4 regions of the Azospirillum argentinense genome follow, and region 1 is predicted to be linked to each of the others. Evidence: predicted binding sites of a transcription regulator. Region 1 holds the regulator's gene; each other region holds the start of a gene.
The links. The regulator PhoB, encoded in region 1, activates phosphate uptake and scavenging genes when phosphate is short. The targets are predictions, from matches to a motif close to TNTCATAAAACTGTCA.
Positions count from the first base shown of each region.

Region 2: ABAZ39_RS22490 (Na/Pi cotransporter family protein) is a predicted target of PhoB. The motif match lies at 2,233-2,248, and genes of this name have one in related genera.
Region 3: ABAZ39_RS09855 (HesB/IscA family protein) is a predicted target of PhoB. The motif match lies at 1,679-1,694, and genes of this name have one in related genera.
Region 4: ABAZ39_RS03140 (diacylglycerol/lipid kinase family protein) is a predicted target of PhoB. The motif match lies at 1,997-2,012, and genes of this name have one in related genera.

Region 1 covers NZ_CP007793.1:34,555-38,234, reverse strand. Annotated here, with positions in the region: gene ABAZ39_RS00165 (HesA/MoeB/ThiF family protein) at 1-689, shown strand, start outside; gene ABAZ39_RS00160 (DsrE family protein) at 716-1,153, shown strand; gene ABAZ39_RS00155 (hypothetical protein) at 1,159-1,431, shown strand; gene phoB (phosphate regulon transcriptional regulator PhoB) at 1,584-2,288, opposite strand; gene phoU (phosphate signaling complex protein PhoU) at 2,320-3,135, opposite strand; gene pstB (phosphate ABC transporter ATP-binding protein PstB) at 3,181-3,680, opposite strand, start outside.
Region 2 covers NZ_CP007794.1:1,866,509-1,870,188, forward strand. Annotated here, with positions in the region: gene ABAZ39_RS22485 (NAD-dependent epimerase/dehydratase family protein) at 1-467, shown strand, start outside; gene ABAZ39_RS22490 (Na/Pi cotransporter family protein) at 487-2,127, opposite strand; gene ABAZ39_RS22495 (DMT family transporter) at 2,312-3,211, opposite strand; gene ABAZ39_RS22500 (LysR substrate-binding domain-containing protein) at 3,328-3,680, shown strand, end outside.
Region 3 covers NZ_CP007793.1:2,065,290-2,068,969, forward strand. Annotated here, with positions in the region: gene fdxB (ferredoxin III, nif-specific) at 88-381, shown strand; gene ABAZ39_RS09845 (nitrogen fixation protein NifQ) at 440-1,030, shown strand; gene ABAZ39_RS09850 (hypothetical protein) at 1,065-1,562, opposite strand; gene ABAZ39_RS09855 (HesB/IscA family protein) at 1,844-2,224, shown strand; gene nifU (Fe-S cluster assembly protein NifU) at 2,273-3,190, shown strand; gene nifS (cysteine desulfurase NifS) at 3,194-3,680, shown strand, end outside.
Region 4 covers NZ_CP007793.1:664,517-668,196, reverse strand. Annotated here, with positions in the region: gene ABAZ39_RS33850 (hypothetical protein) at 1-908, opposite strand, end outside; gene ABAZ39_RS03140 (diacylglycerol/lipid kinase family protein) at 1,018-1,971, opposite strand; gene ABAZ39_RS03135 (UDP-2,3-diacylglucosamine diphosphatase) at 2,167-3,012, shown strand; gene ABAZ39_RS03130 (glycosyltransferase family 4 protein) at 3,009-3,680, shown strand, end outside.

The DNA.
Region 1 (3,680 bases):
TGGTCGTCGGGGCCGGCGGGCTGGGCGCACCGCTGCTGCTCTACCTCGCCGCGGCGGGTGTGGGCACCATCGGCGTCATCGACGACGACACGGTGGACCTGTCCAACCTGCAACGGCAGGTCATCCACGACGAGTCGTCGCTCGGCGTTCCGAAGGTGGAGAGCGCCGCCGCCCGCATCCGCGCGCTGAACCCCGACGTGGCGGTGGAGGTGCACAAGGCACGGCTGACGAAGGACAACGCGCTGGACCTGATCGGGCGCTACGACATCGTGGCCGACGGGTCGGACAATTTCGCCACGCGCTTCCTGCTGAACGATGCCTGCTACTTCGCGAAAAAGACGCTGGTGTCGGCGGCAATCCTGCGCTTCGACGGGCAGGTCTCCACCTTCAAGGCGCATCTCGGCGACCCGCACCCCTGCTACCGCTGCCTGTTCCCGGAACCGCCGCCGCGCGGTCTGGTGCCGTCCTGCTCCGAAGGCGGCGTTCTGGGAGCGCTGGCCGGCTTCGTCGGTTCGCTCCAGACGACCGAGGTGCTGAAGGAGATCATGGGCATCGGCGAGGGCTTGTCGGGCAGCCTGATGATGCTGGACACGCTGCACGCCTCCTTCCAGCGCATCACCGTGCGCCGCGACCCGGACTGCCCGCTGTGCGGCACCCACCCGACCATCCACGACCTGTCCGCCCACTGAGCGGCGATTGGGAGAGCCCTTTAGTCATGGAAGGCCCCGAGTCCCTGTCTATCGTCCTGTTCGCGGGCGGCTTCGACCGGGTGCACTACGCCCTGGTGATGGCCAGCGCGGCGGCGGCGACCAACCGCAAGGTCACACTGTTCTTCACCGGCCGCGCCCTGAACACGCTGCTGGCCGGAGACACCGACGGCGTGCCGGGCTGGCACCGGCTGGACCCGGCCGACGACGGCAGCCGCCCGGCGGAGCGCGACGCCGCCTTCACCGCCAACGGGCTGGCCGGCTTCGAGGAGTTGCTGGAAGCCTGCGTGATGCTCAAGGTCACGGTCATGGCCTGCGAGATGGGGCTGCGCGCGCTCGGCCTGCCGGCCGGCGTGCCGCTGCGCCCCGACGTGCCGGTGACGACCGGCGGGGTCGTCACCTTCCTGAACGACGCGCCGAAGACCGGCGCGATCCTGTTCGTGTGAACGCGATGACGGACGACCACAGCCCGGTGGACCACAGCCTGGTGATCGAACACGCGAACCGCTTCGAGGCGATCGCCGCGGAGGGCTTCGAGGGCCGGCCCTACCGGGACGCGCTGGTCCATCTGGCGCAGCATGTGACCGCGCATCCCGACCTCGCCCCGCGGGTGGCGCACGCCCTGCGCATGATGATCGGCTTCATCGAGGACAGCGACCCGGCGAAGCGCTTCGGCCCGAAGGTGGCGATCCTGCGGGAGGCGGTGGGGCTGCTGGAGGGGTAGCTTTCGCATTGCACACGGAACCCCCACCCTTCCCACGCTGACGCGTGGGCCCCTTCCCTCCCCCGCTTCGCAGGAGAGGGAAACAACCCCCTCCCCTGCGAAGCGGGGGAGGGTTAAGGGAGAGGGCAAGGCCGGCGCTTGGCGCATTTCGGTCAGATGGACTTGCTGTCCAGCGCGTAGCCCGCCGAGCGGACGGTGCGGATCAGGTCCATCTCCGTCTCCTCGTTCATCGCCTTGCGCAGGCGGCGGATGTGAACGTCCACGGTGCGCGGCTCGACATAGACGTCGTGGCCCCACACCACGTCGAGAAGCTGCTCGCGCGAGAAGACGCGGCCGGGATGCTGCATGAAGTGGCGCAGCAGGCGGAACTCGGTCGGCCCCAGATGCACGTCGCGCCCGTTCCGGCGCACCCGGTGGGCGGCCAGATCCATGGTCACGTCGGCGAATTGCAGCGTCTCGTCGGTCATGCCGGGGGCCGAGCGGCGCAGCACGGCGCGCATGCGGGCGACCAGCTCGGTCGGGGAGAAGGGCTTGGTGATGTAGTCGTCGGCGCCGGAATTCAGGCCGCGCACGCGGTCCGCCTCCTCGCCGCGGGCGGTCAGCATGATGATCGGGATGTCGCGCATCTTGCTGTTCCGGCGCATCTGGCGGCAGACCTCCAGCCCCGACATCAGCGGCAGCATCCAGTCGAGCAGGACGATGTTCGGCGTCTGCTCGCCGGCCAGCAGAAGGGCTTCCTCGCCGTCGGTGGCGGCGTTCACGCGGAAGCCTTCCTTCTCCAGATTGTACTTCAGCAGCGTCACGATGTCGGCTTCGTCCTCGACGATGAGAACGAGCGGCTTCAGCGCCGAATTCATGCTTGTCCCGCTCCCACTGCGCGTCTCGCCGTCACGCGGCATGTCCCGCTCCATCGTTATCCGGGCCGTCGTCCCGCGGCAATCCCCGTTCCACTGGCCCCCGTTCCACCGACTCCGTAGCCGCATCCATGACCGAACCGCCCGGCTCGACCACGGCGAAGCTGCTGCCGTCGTTCTTTGGACGCGCGGCGCGCAGCGTCGTCCCGACCACCAGATAATGGATGGTCTCGGCGATGTTGGTGGCGTGGTCGCCGATCCGCTCCAGGTTCTTCGCCATGAACAGCAGGTGCGTGCAGGGCGTGATGTTGCGCGGGTCCTCCATCATGTAGGTCAGGACTTCGCGGAACAGGCTGGTGTAGAGGTCGTCCAGCTCCTCGTCGCGTTCCCAGGCGGCGATGGCGCGCTGGACGTCGCGCTCGATGTAGGCGTCCAGCACGTCCTTCATGATCGACTCGACCAGCCGCCCCATGCGCGGGATGGCCACCGCCGGGCGCACCACCGGCACCTGGGCCAGCGCCAGCGAGCGCTTGGCGATGTTGGAGGCGTAGTCGCCGATCCGCTCCAGGTCCGACGCGATCTTCAGCGCCGACACGATCTCGCGCAGGTCCTGGGCCAGCGGCTGGCGCAGGGCGAGCAGGCGCACGGCCTCGGCGTCGATGTCGCGCTCGTAGGCGTCGATGCGCCGGTCGGCCTGCATGACCTGGGCGGCCAGCGCGACGTCGCGGCGGGCCACCGCCTTCACGGCGGCGTCCACCTGCGCTTCGGCGACGCCGCCCATCTGGGTGATCAGATTGGACAGGCGCTCAAGTTCGTGCGCGAAGGAACGCACGATGTGTTCGTTGCTCATGCTTCACGTCCTTCGCTGATGGAAAGGATGCGGCGATGCCGGGGATCAGCCGTAGCGGCCGGTGATGTAGCCCTGGGTGCGCTCGTCCCGCGGGTTGGTGAAGATTTCCTCGGTGTCGTCGCACTCCACCATGTCGCCCAGATGGAAGAAGGCGGTCTTCTGGGAGACGCGGGCCGCCTGCTGCATGTTGTGGGTGACGATGACGATCGTGTAGTTCTCGCGCAGCTCGTCGATCAGCTCCTCGATGTGGGCGGTCGCGATGGGGTCGAGCGCCGAGCAGGGCTCGTCCATCAGGATCACCTCGGGGCTGACGGCGATGGCGCGGGCGATGCAGAGGCGCTGCTGCTGGCCACCGGACAGGCCGGTGCCCGGCTCGCGCAGGCGGTCCTTCACCTCGTTCCACAGGCCGGCGCGCTTCAGCGAGGTCTGGACGATCTCGTCCATCTCGTCGCGGTGGCTGGCGATGCCGTGGATGCGCGGGCCGTAGGCGATGTTGTCGTAGATCGACTTCGGGAAGGGGTTCGGCTTCTGGAAGACCATGCCGA
Region 2 (3,680 bases), on a different replicon from region 1:
TCGCCTGGGCCATCCACGGTGTGCCGACGACGGGCTTCCGCTTCTTCAACGTCTACGGGCCGCGGCAGGACCCGTCCTCGCCCTATTCCGGGGTGATCTCGATCTTCGCCCGCCGCGTGGCGCAGGGTGAGGACGTGACGATCTTCGGCGACGGCGAGCAGGTTCGCGACTTCGTGTTCGTCGGCGACGTCGTGCGCTTCCTCGTAAAAGCGATGGAGCGCCAACCCCAGGGGGCGGAGGTCTTCAACCTGTGCACCGGCCGCCCGACCTCGCTGCTGATGCTGCTTGAGGTGCTGCAGGAGCTGTGCGCCAGCCGGGTCCGCCGCCTGCACCAGCCGGCGCGGGCGGGCGACATCCGCGTGTCCATCGGCGACCCGGCCCGGCTGCGCGCCACCTTCGGCGAAGGCTGCCGGTTCGGCCTGCTGCAAGGGCTGAGCGCGACCCTGACCGGGGAGATGCCGCGGTAAACCCGCGGGGGTCCCTCCCCTACACGTCGCGGCTTTCCAACCGGGGCAGCCCGACGACCTTCAGGCGGCTTTCGCTGAGTTCCCCCACCTGATCGAGGATCGGCAGGGCGACCGCGGCGACGTGGGCGTTGATACGCTTCAGGTCGCGCAGGATGTCGAGCACCAGGGCGCTGGTCTCGATGCTGGCGGCGTCGCCGCGGCGCACGCGGTCGAGATGGCGGGCGGTGGCGGTGCGCTCCAGCGCCCGCACCGCGTCCTTGCCGGCGATGAGCTGGCGGGCCAGCCGCCGGTCCTCCCCGATCAGAATGCCCAGCGCCGTGCGCAGGTTCTCCACCGTGCGGCGGTGCAGCTCCTCGACCTCGCGGAAATCCTCCGGCGCGAAATGCAGGTGGTGACGGATGCGCTTGGCGGCGAGTTCCATCAGGCTCTTGTCGATGATGTCGCCGATGTGCTCCAGGTTGATGGCGAAGGCCATCAGGTCATCGACCCGCCGGGTCTCCTCGGCGTCGAGGTGGCGGCGGCCGAGCTTGGCGAGGTAAAGCTTGAGGGCGGTATGCAGCCGGTCCACCCGGTCGTCGGCGCGGCTGACCTCGGCGATCGGACGCTCGTCGTTCTGGCGCAGGGCGGTCAGGCTGCGGCGCAGCATATCCTCCACAAGATCGCCCAGCCGCAGGGTTTCGCGCACCGCACCGGCGATGGCGACGGAGGGCGTCTCCAGAGCCGATTCATCGAGATGCCGGGGCGTCGCCGCGTCCTCCCCCGCGTCCTCCGGCTGGGGCAGCAGCCCTTCGGTCAGCCGGGCGAGCGGAGTCACCAGCGGCAGGAAAAGCAGCGCCAGCGCCGCGTTGAAGGCGACATGCGCGCTGACCACCGCCGTCAGCGGGGCCATGCCGGCCAGGAACGACGACGCCACCGGCACCAGCGGCAGGGCCAGCAGCGACCCGGTCACCCGGACCAGCAGATTGCCCAGCGGCACCCGCCGCGCCATCGCTCCGTCGGCCGACGTCGCCAGCACCGCCGGGATGGCGCCGCCGAGATTGGCGCCCAGGACCAACGCCACCGCCGTCTCGGTCCCGATCACCCCCGCCCCGGCCAGCGACCCCGCCAGCATCACCGTGGCGAGGCTGGAATGCACCGCCGCGGTCAGTGCCGCCGCGACGATCAGGGCGAAGAACGGCTCGCCGCCCAACGCCTCCAGCATCGCCTGGACCAGCGCCGACTCCCGGACCGGCAGGGTGGCCGCGCCCAGCAGCTTCAGGGCGAGCAGCATCAGCCCGATGCCGACCAGGATGCGGGCCAGCGCCCGCCGCCCGCGATGCTCGCCGCCCAGCGCGTGCAGCGCCCCGCCGAGCAGCAGCAGGCTGGGCGACAGCCAGTGGAGATCGATGGCGAGCAGCCGGGCGACGAGGCTGGTCCCGACGTCGGCGCCCAGCATCACTGCCAGCGCCATGGGGGTGGTCATGAAGCCCTGCCCGGCCATCGAGGCGGTCATCAGGGCGGTGGCCGTGCTGCTCTGCACCGCGATGGTGGCGGCGACCCCGGCCAGGAAAGCGGCCAGACGGTTGCGCGTGCCGTAGCCGACCCAGCGGCGAACCGCCGCGCCGCCCCACCGGAAGACACCCGTCCGCACCAGCCGCAGCGCCCACAGCAGCAGCGCCACGGCGCCGAGGATGTCGATCAGGACCAGGGTGGGCGAGACGGCGGCGGTCGTGATGGCGGGCCTCCCGGCGTGTGGGCCTCAACAACAGGACGATGGAGAGTGGGGCGTCATGAAAACGTAACAATCGCAGGGCGCAACCTGATCCCCCGCGAAAGGCGTATCCCTTTTTGCCAGGATACGGCTTTTACCCCCGCGTCACCAGCCGGATGCCCAGCGCCACCGGCAGGATGCCCAGCAGGTCCCAGGGCTGCACCGTTTCGCCCAGCAACGCCCAGCCGAACAGCATGCCGAGCGGCGGCATCAGGAAGTGATAGGCGCTGGCCTCCGTGGCGCTCGTCCGCTGCAGCAGGCGGAACCACAGCAGGTAGCCGCCGATCGACACCACCAAGGCCTGATAGGCCAGCGATCCGGCAAAACCGGCGGTCAGCCGGATCGACCCGGCGTCCTCCAGCAGCAGCCCGAGGGGCAGCAGCGCCAAGCCCGCCGCCAGCACCTGGACCCCGGTCCCGGCGAGCAGCCCGGTCCGTGGCGCCAGCCGCTTGAACAGCAGCGTCCCCGCCGACAGCGCCACCAGCGCGCCGACCGCCAGCGCGATGCCCAGCGGCGCGTCCGTCCCGCTGCCCAGCCGCCCGCGGACAACCAGCGCCACCCCGGCCACCCCCAGCGCCAGCCCCAGTGCCTTGCGCCGGTTCATCGCCTCGCCCAGCACCAGGGCGGCCAGCGCTGCGGTCAGCACCGGGTTCGCGCTGACGATCAGCGCCGTCAGGCCGGAGGACACGTGGGTCATGCCGCTGTAACTCAGCCCCAGATAGAGCGCGTGGTTGAGCAGGCCGAGCAGCGCCAGCAGGCCGAGCGTCCGCCCAGCCATCCCCCGATACTCGCCCCGCCACGCCGCGACCGCGACGAGCAGCGTCCCGGCCATCAAAAAGCGGAAGGCCAGCAACAGCAGCGGTGGGCAGTTGGCCAGCCCGATCTTCCCCGCGGCGAAGGCCGAACTCCAGGCGAGGCAGAAGGGCACGACCAGGGCAAGCGGCGCTGCCCGCGGATCGGCCAGGGGTAAGGGGTGCGTGGCGGCGTGAGTCATGGACGGTCCTCTCCCATGCGGAAGGTTGTGCATTGGAGAGAGGATGGCGCGAGGTCTTTCCATTTGGAAATTGGATGATATCATCCATTGCATTCGAAACCTGAATGATTGGTCCGATGCGCGAGATGGATCTGGGCCTGTTGCGCACCTTCGTTTCGGTGGTGGACGCCGGCGGCTTCACGCGGGCCGGCGAGCGGGTGCACAAGACGCAATCGACGGTCAGCCAGCAGATCCGCCGGCTGGAGGAGCAGGTTGGCCTGCCGCTCCTCGACCGCAACAGCCGCGCCGTCGCACTGACCGACGACGGCGAGCGGCTGCTCGGCTACGCCCGCCGGCTGCTGGCGCTGAACGACGAGGCGAACGCCGTGCTGTCCGGGCGCCCGGCGGCGGAGGTGGTGCGGCTGGGCGTGCCGGAGGATTACGCGGTGGAGCGGCTGCCCCGCCTGCTCGCCGACTTCGCGCGGGCGAA
Region 3 (3,680 bases), 1.0 Mb from region 1:
CTCCCCTGCGATAGCGGGGGAGGGCCGGGGTGGGGGCAACGCCCATCCCCACCAAACAACACACCAAGCCCGATTGAGGAGCAGACGATGGCTGAGTTCGTGACCGGCACCACCCGCGGCGGCGCCGCCTGGACGCCGAAATTCGTGGAAAGCATCGACCAGAAGATGTGCATCGGCTGCGGCCGTTGCTTCAAGGTCTGCGGCCGCGACGTGCTGGAGCTGATCGGCATCACCGAGGACGGCGACATCGTCGACGCCTTCGACGACGAGGCCGAGAAGAAGGTCATGAGCGTCAAGAACGCCGGCAACTGCATCGGCTGCGAGAGCTGCGGCAAGGTCTGCTCCAAGAACTGCATCACCCACTTGCCCCAGGCGGCCTGACGGCTGCCCAGTTGGTCTGAGACGGCCTGACGGCCGCCCGCCCCCGGAGGAGGACGCCATGGGCATCCTGCACGCCGCCCCGCCGGGGGTGGGCGACACCACGCGGCTGTACCGCTGGCTGACCGACCGCCAGGGACGCTGCAACGTCTTCGACGCGCATCTGTTCGCCTGCATCCTGTCCCGCCGCTGGTCGGCGGGCCCGGGCGCGTTGGGTCTCGACGACCGGGCGCTCGGCCAGCTTCTCGACCGCTATTTCCCTGGCGCCTTCGCGGCCGGCCTGCCGGTTCCCGACAGTTCGCCCACCCCCCTGCCCCCGCTTCTCCAGAGCGAAGCGGACGACATCGCCGCTCTTCTGCTCGCCCACCGCTCGCTGGGCATCGAGGAGGAGGCATGGCTCGCCGCCATCGTGGCTCGGGCCATGCTCGACGAGGGTGAACTGTGGCGGGATCTCGGTCTGGCCGGACCGAGCCATCTCGCGGCGCTGATGGAGCGCCATTTCGACTCGCTGACCCTGCTGAACGCCACCGGCACCCGCTGGAAGGCTTTTCTCTACCGCTTCCTCTGCGCGCGGGACGGGCTGATCCCCTGCGGCGCCCCGGTCTGCCGCGATTGCGGCGCGGAGGCCGTGTGCTTCGGGTCGGGTGATTGACGGAACCGATCCGTCAATCACCCCTCTTCCCAAATCACTCCTCCCCCAGGCCCTTCGCCAGCGCGGCGATGACGCCGTAGCCGACCCGGTCCTGCGGATCGATGTCCGTCAGCTTCGCGAGGATCGCCCTCGCCTCCTCCACCCGTCCGCTGCGCAGGCTGATGAAGGCCAACGCCTTCAAGGTGAAGAGGGTGAAGCGCGGCGGCCCTTCCTTCGCCCAATCCGTGCTGTCTACGCGCAGGCTCCGCCAGTCGCCGGCATAGCCGCCCTCACGCGCCGCCGCGTCCAGCCCGATCGTCGCCACCCGCTCCGCGTCCGCGAAGCGCTTGCGGTTGAAATAGAATTTGTAGAGCGCGTAGAAGACCGGCAGGACGCGTGGCCCCATCCGGTGGGCCTCCCACAGCAGGGCCTCGCAGGCCGCGGCGTCGGGGCGGGCCTTCACCGCCTCCTGCAGTTTCTCGTCGATGTGTTCGGGCACCTCGCCGAAGGCCATCCGCCCGTTGGACATCCGCAGTTCGACCGGCCGCTCCATCACCCGTCCCCTTCCGTTGTTTCGCAAAACCGTGCGCCCGACCGACAATCCTGTATGGGCCGCAAGCCCGTTTCGCAAAAGCCCATAATTAAATTGTGCGTCCTTTCGTCGCAACATGTCGCAAAGCCGACATGGTCCCGACCCGACAATTGTCGGGAAAACACCAGCCGCTTGACCTGACAATTCATCAAAATCAACAACTTAAAAGTTGGCACGCCGCTTGCTGATCCTATGACCAGGAACGGTCGGCATGCCCGACGAAGCATTTGGAGGCGGCAGACATGGTGACCCTGACGGATGCGGCGGTGAACACCCTGGAGCGCGTGCTGGCGAAGTCTGGCGGCGCCGCGGCCGGCCTGCGCATCGCGGTGGCCGACGGCGGCTGCGCCGGCATGAAGTACCAAATGGGGCTGGAGGCCACGGCGGGCGACGAAGACGCCGTGCTGACCTTCGGCCCGGTGACGATCTTCGTCGATCCGACCAGCCAGCCCTTCCTGACCGGCGTGGTGGTCGATTTCGTCGAAGGGGTCGAGGGCGCGGGCTTCAAGTTCGACAACCCCAACGCCACGGGCAGCTGCGGCTGCGGCAAGTCCTTCTCGGCGGGTCCGGGGGGCAGCTGCTCCTCCGCGCCGGCGGCCGGCGGCTGCGGCACCGCCCACTAACCCCGAACACTCTCCCCCCACCCGGTAACGCGGGAAAGGCAAGGCGTCATGTGGAACTACACCGACAAGGTCAAGGAACACTTCTTCAACCCGAAGAACGCCGGCGCGCTGGATGAGGCGAACGCCGTGGGCGAGGTCGGGTCGATCACCTGCGGCGACGCCCTGAAGCTGATGATGAAGGTCAATCCCGACAGCCAGGTCATCGAGGACGCGAAGTTCCAGACCTTCGGCTGCGGCTCGGCCATCGCGTCCTCGTCGGCGCTGACGGAGATGATCATCGGCAAGACGGTGGACGAGGCGCTGGCCGTCACCAACCGCGACATCGCCGAGTATCTGGGCGGCCTGCCGCCGGAGAAGATGCACTGTTCGGTCATGGGCGCCGAGGCGCTCCGCGCCGCCATCGCCAACTTCAAGGGCGAGGAGTGGGTCGACGACCACGAGGAAGGCGAGCTGGTCTGCAAGTGCTTCGGCATCGACGCGGCGATGATCGAGCGCGCGGTGACCGTCAACAGCCTGACCACGCTGGAGGAGGTCACCCACTACACCAAGGCCGGCGGCTCCTGCCAGACCTGCCACGAGAAGATCGAGGAGGTGCTGGAGGCCGTGCTCGCCAAGACCGGCGCGCTGGCCCCGCCCAAGCCCCACGCCCCCGGCACGGTCGGGCTGGACGCCATCAAGCCGCTGGCCCCGAAGGCCGAGGCCGCCCCGGCGAAGCTGACCAACGTGCAGCGCATGCAGAAGATCATGTTCGCCATCGAGGAGCTGCGCCCGCAGATCCAGCGCGACGGCGGCGACGTGGAGCTGGTGGACATCGACGGCAAGGACATCTATGTCCGCCTGACCGGCGCCTGCTCCGGCTGTTCGCAGTCCGCCGGCACCATGATGGGCGTGCAGGCCAAGCTGGTCGAGGCGCTGGGCGAGTTCGTCCGCGTCAAGCCCGCCTCCCTCCTGCCGGCGGGGGCCTGAGCCATGACCGCACAGGGAATCTACCTCGACAACAACGCCACCACCCGCGTCGATCCGGAGGTGCTGGCGGAGATGCTGCCGCTGTTCACCGAGCAGTTCGGCAACCCCTCCTCCATGCACGGCTTCGGCGCCGCGGTGGGCGGCAAGATCGAGTGGGCGCGCAAGCAGGTGCAGGCGCTGCTCGGCGCCGCCCATGACAGCGAGATCGTCTTCACCTCCGGCGGCACGGAGAGCGACAACACCGCCATCCTGTCGGTGCTGGAGGCCTATCCGAAGAAGAAGAGCATCGTCACCAGCGTGGTCGAGCATCCCGCCGTCCTGGCGCTGTGCGACTATCTGGAGAAGAAGCGCGGCTACACCGTCCACCGCATCGGCGTGGACAACCGGGGCAACCTCGACCTCGACGCCTACAAGGCGGCGCTGGGGCCGGACGTCGCCATCGTCTCGATCATGTGGGCAAACAACGAGACCGGGACGATCTTCCCGATCG
Region 4 (3,680 bases), 630 kb from region 1:
TCCTTGGCGGAGGGTTCGTAGCCTTTGCCACTTGGGCGGCTCTTGTCGACCTCACCGCGTCCGATGCCGGGAATGTCCACGTCCGCAGCGTACTGCGCGAGACCATTCGCCCAGAGCTTCCCCTCGAAGCCCAGGTCATACATAAGCTTGGCGGCGGCCTTTCCCTTCTCATTGTCCGGTGACAGCAGCCCACCCTCGCCGCCTTCCGCTTCCGCGCCGAAATCCAATTTTTCGAACGCGTCCTCTCCCTTCGTCGCGAAATACCTGAAGGCATTCCCCTTGATCTTGTTCGGGTCGCCGCCGACGGTTTCCATCATCTCGCGGTCGATGTCCGCCGACTCCGCGCGGAAGAGGGCATTGGCCGGAGCCATCGCCGCCTGGAACGCCTCGGTGTCCTCGTCCTTCCCGAAGGCGGCGAAAGCGGCGGTGCGCGCCTCGTTCAGGGCCGACATGGCCTTGTCCATGCGTTCCGTCTTGGTCTTGAAGGCCTTTTCAGCCGCCCCGAGCTTCTCCGCCCAGGCCTTGTCCTCCTCATCCTCGGGCCGCTCCTTGATGAAGCGGTCCTTCACGGCGTTGGTCGCCATTTGGCGCAGTCCCAACGCCACGTCCTTCTCGGTCATCTTGCCGGACTTGACGAAGTCTTCCAGCATCGCGCGGCCCTTGGAGCCGATGGACGCGAAGACCTTGCCCGCCACGCCGGTCAGCGACTTGGCCAGCCCGCTGAGTTCCACGCTGTCCTCGCCCTTCAGGGCGGCCAGGGCGGCGGAGCCCGCCGAAGACCCGGCATCGGAGGCCGCCTTCCAGGTCCCCTCCGCCTCGGCGGCACCCCCGGCGGGCTTCCATTTGGTGGCGGTTGCGGTGCTGCTGGCCGTGGTGGCGGAAAACAGGGCGTTGATCGACGTGGACATGGCTTCCCCCTTGCGGTCCCGCCTGAGCCGCGGGGCCTTGACCCTTAGAGATCGAAGTAATTATTGAATGTTCCCAAGTAATTTTCCCAAGAGACCCCTTAACGGACTCTTAAAACACTGTTCGGCGCGCCAGCACCGGCAGAATCCACGGTGCCAACGCGATCTCCACCGGCAGATGGGCGATCACATCGCCGTCGCCCTGCACGGGCTCCCCCACCGGCCCGTCAATGACCACCCGGCGGGCGGGCAGGACGCGGTAGTCGGGGTAGCGCGGCAGCCGCCCGGCAGTGACGCCCCAGAGGTAGCGCAGGGCGTTCCCCCGCCCCGCCCGCGGAAACAGGCAGACGTGCAGCCGCGGGTCGGTCAGCCGGGCGTCGGGCGCGCAGACGAAGCGCCCCCCGTAGAAGTGCCCTTTGGCGACGATGACCGAGGCGACCTTCACCGGCTCTGCGCCGTCCACCGCCACGCGGTAGGGACCGCCACCGCCCGCGGCGATCCGGGCCAGCGTTTCCACCGCATAGGCGCCCTTGCCGATCAGCCGCTTCAGCCGCGTGTCCACCCGCTCGACAACCCGGGCATCCAGGCCGGCGCCGGCCATCATGGCGAAGGCGCGGCCATTCGCCACACCCAGATGCACGGGCATCGTGCGCCCTTCCGCCAACACCCGCGCCACGCCCTCCGCATCCAGCGGCAGGTCCAGTTCATGGGCGAGCACGTTGGCGGTGCCCAGCGGCACGATGCCCAAGGGTATCGTCGTCTCCCCGCCTCCGCGCGCGCCCAGCCCGTTGACCACCTCGTTGATGGTGCCGTCGCCACCCGCCGCGACCACCGCGTCGAAGGCGCCGGGCGCCACCGCGCGGGCCATCGCCTCCGCGTCGCCACGCCCGCCGGTGGCCCGAAGCGTCACCACCGCCCCGTGGCGCTGCTCCAGCAGCTCCAGCACCGCACCCAGACGGCGCGCCCGACGGGCGCCGGCCACCGGGTTGTGGATGATCAGAAGGCGCCGCCGGGTTGCCGCGGCCGGCCCGGACGCCTTAGGCACCGATTCGGCCCCGTCAGCCACGCCAGCCCCCAATATGACCATCCCGTTTCAGTTTTGATAAAGTCATTTTGCGCCTTTGTTACGTCGACAAGAAGTCTTATCGAAATCATTTTCCCCAACAGATGCGAGCACTCGAAATCATTGTCAAGACAATGACCCGCGGATATAGGGAAAGCGTTTCACCGAAACTTTTCCGGAACGGCGATGGAGCGGGGCATGAGCGCATCACGCGACGTCAAGCGATACCGCAGCATCTGGATCTCCGACGTCCATCTGGGCACGCGGGGATGCAAGGCGGAGTATCTTCTCGATTTCCTGAAGCACAACGAGTCCGACCACCTTTATCTCGTCGGCGACATCGTGGACGGCTGGCGTCTGCGCAAGACCTGGTACTGGCCGCAGGCGCACAACGACGTGGTGCAGAAGATCCTGCGCCGGGCGCGCAAGGGCGTGCAGGTCTATTACATCCCCGGCAACCACGACGAGGCCGCCCGCGACTACGCCGGCCTGCAGTTCGGCGGCGTCCAGGTGGTGGAGGAGATGATCCACGTCACCGCCGACGGGAGGCAGTTGCTGGTCACCCACGGCGACCGCTTCGACGTGGTGGTGAAGTACGCCCGCTGGCTGGCCTTCATCGGCGACAACGCCTACGTGGTCCTGCTCCAGGCCAACACGCTGTTCAACTGGGTCCGCCGCAAGCTGGGCTTCCCCTACTGGTCGCTGTCCGCCTTCCTGAAGCACAAGACGAAGACGGCGGTCGAGTTCATCGGCAACTACGAGACCGCGCTGGGCGACGAGGCCCGGCGCCGCAAGGTGGACGGGGTCGTCTGCGGCCACATCCACACCGCGGAAATCCGCGACATGGAAGGAATCCTCTATTGCAACGACGGCGACTGGGTCGAGTCCTGCACCGCCTTGGTCGAGCACCCCTGCGGCCGGCTGGAGATCATCGACTGGGCGGCGGACATCCGCCGGCGCACCGCAACGACGCTGCCCGCCCGCATCCCGGCCAAGGAGAAGCCGGAGAAGGAGAAGGCGGCCAAGGAATCGGTTGCGGCGTGAACATCCTGATCGTCTCCGACGCTTGGCTGCCTCAGGTCAACGGCGTGGTGCGCACCATCGGCACCGTCCGCTCGGAGCTGGAGGCCATGGGCCACCGCGTGGAAGTGATCGGCCCCGACCGCTTCCGCACCGTGCCCATGCCCACCTACCCGGAAATCCGGCTGGCGCTGGGCGCGGGACGGCGGCTGACCGCGATGATCGACGCGCTGCGCCCCGACTGCATCCACATCGCCACCGAAGGGCCACTGGGTTTCGCCACCCGGCGCTATTGCCTCGGCCGCGGCAAGCCTTTCACCACCGCCTACCACACCCGCTTCCCGGAATATGTGCGCGACCGGGCGCCGGTGCCGCTGGCCCTCAGCTACGCGGTGGTGCGCCGCTTCCACAAACCGTCCTCGGCGGTGATGGTGGCGACGCCATCCATCGAGAGCGACCTTGCCGCCCGCGGCTTCACCAACATCCGGCGCTGGACGCGCGGCGTGGACACCGAGCTGTTCCGCCCCCGCGCCAAGGACTTCCTGGCGTTGCCCCGCCCCATCGCCCTCTATGTCGGGCGCGTGGCGGTGGAGAAGAACCTGGAGGAATTCCTGAAACTCGACCTGCCGGGCAGCAAGCTGGTGGTCGGCGACGGCCCGGCCCGCGCGGAGCTTCAGCAGAAATACCCGGAC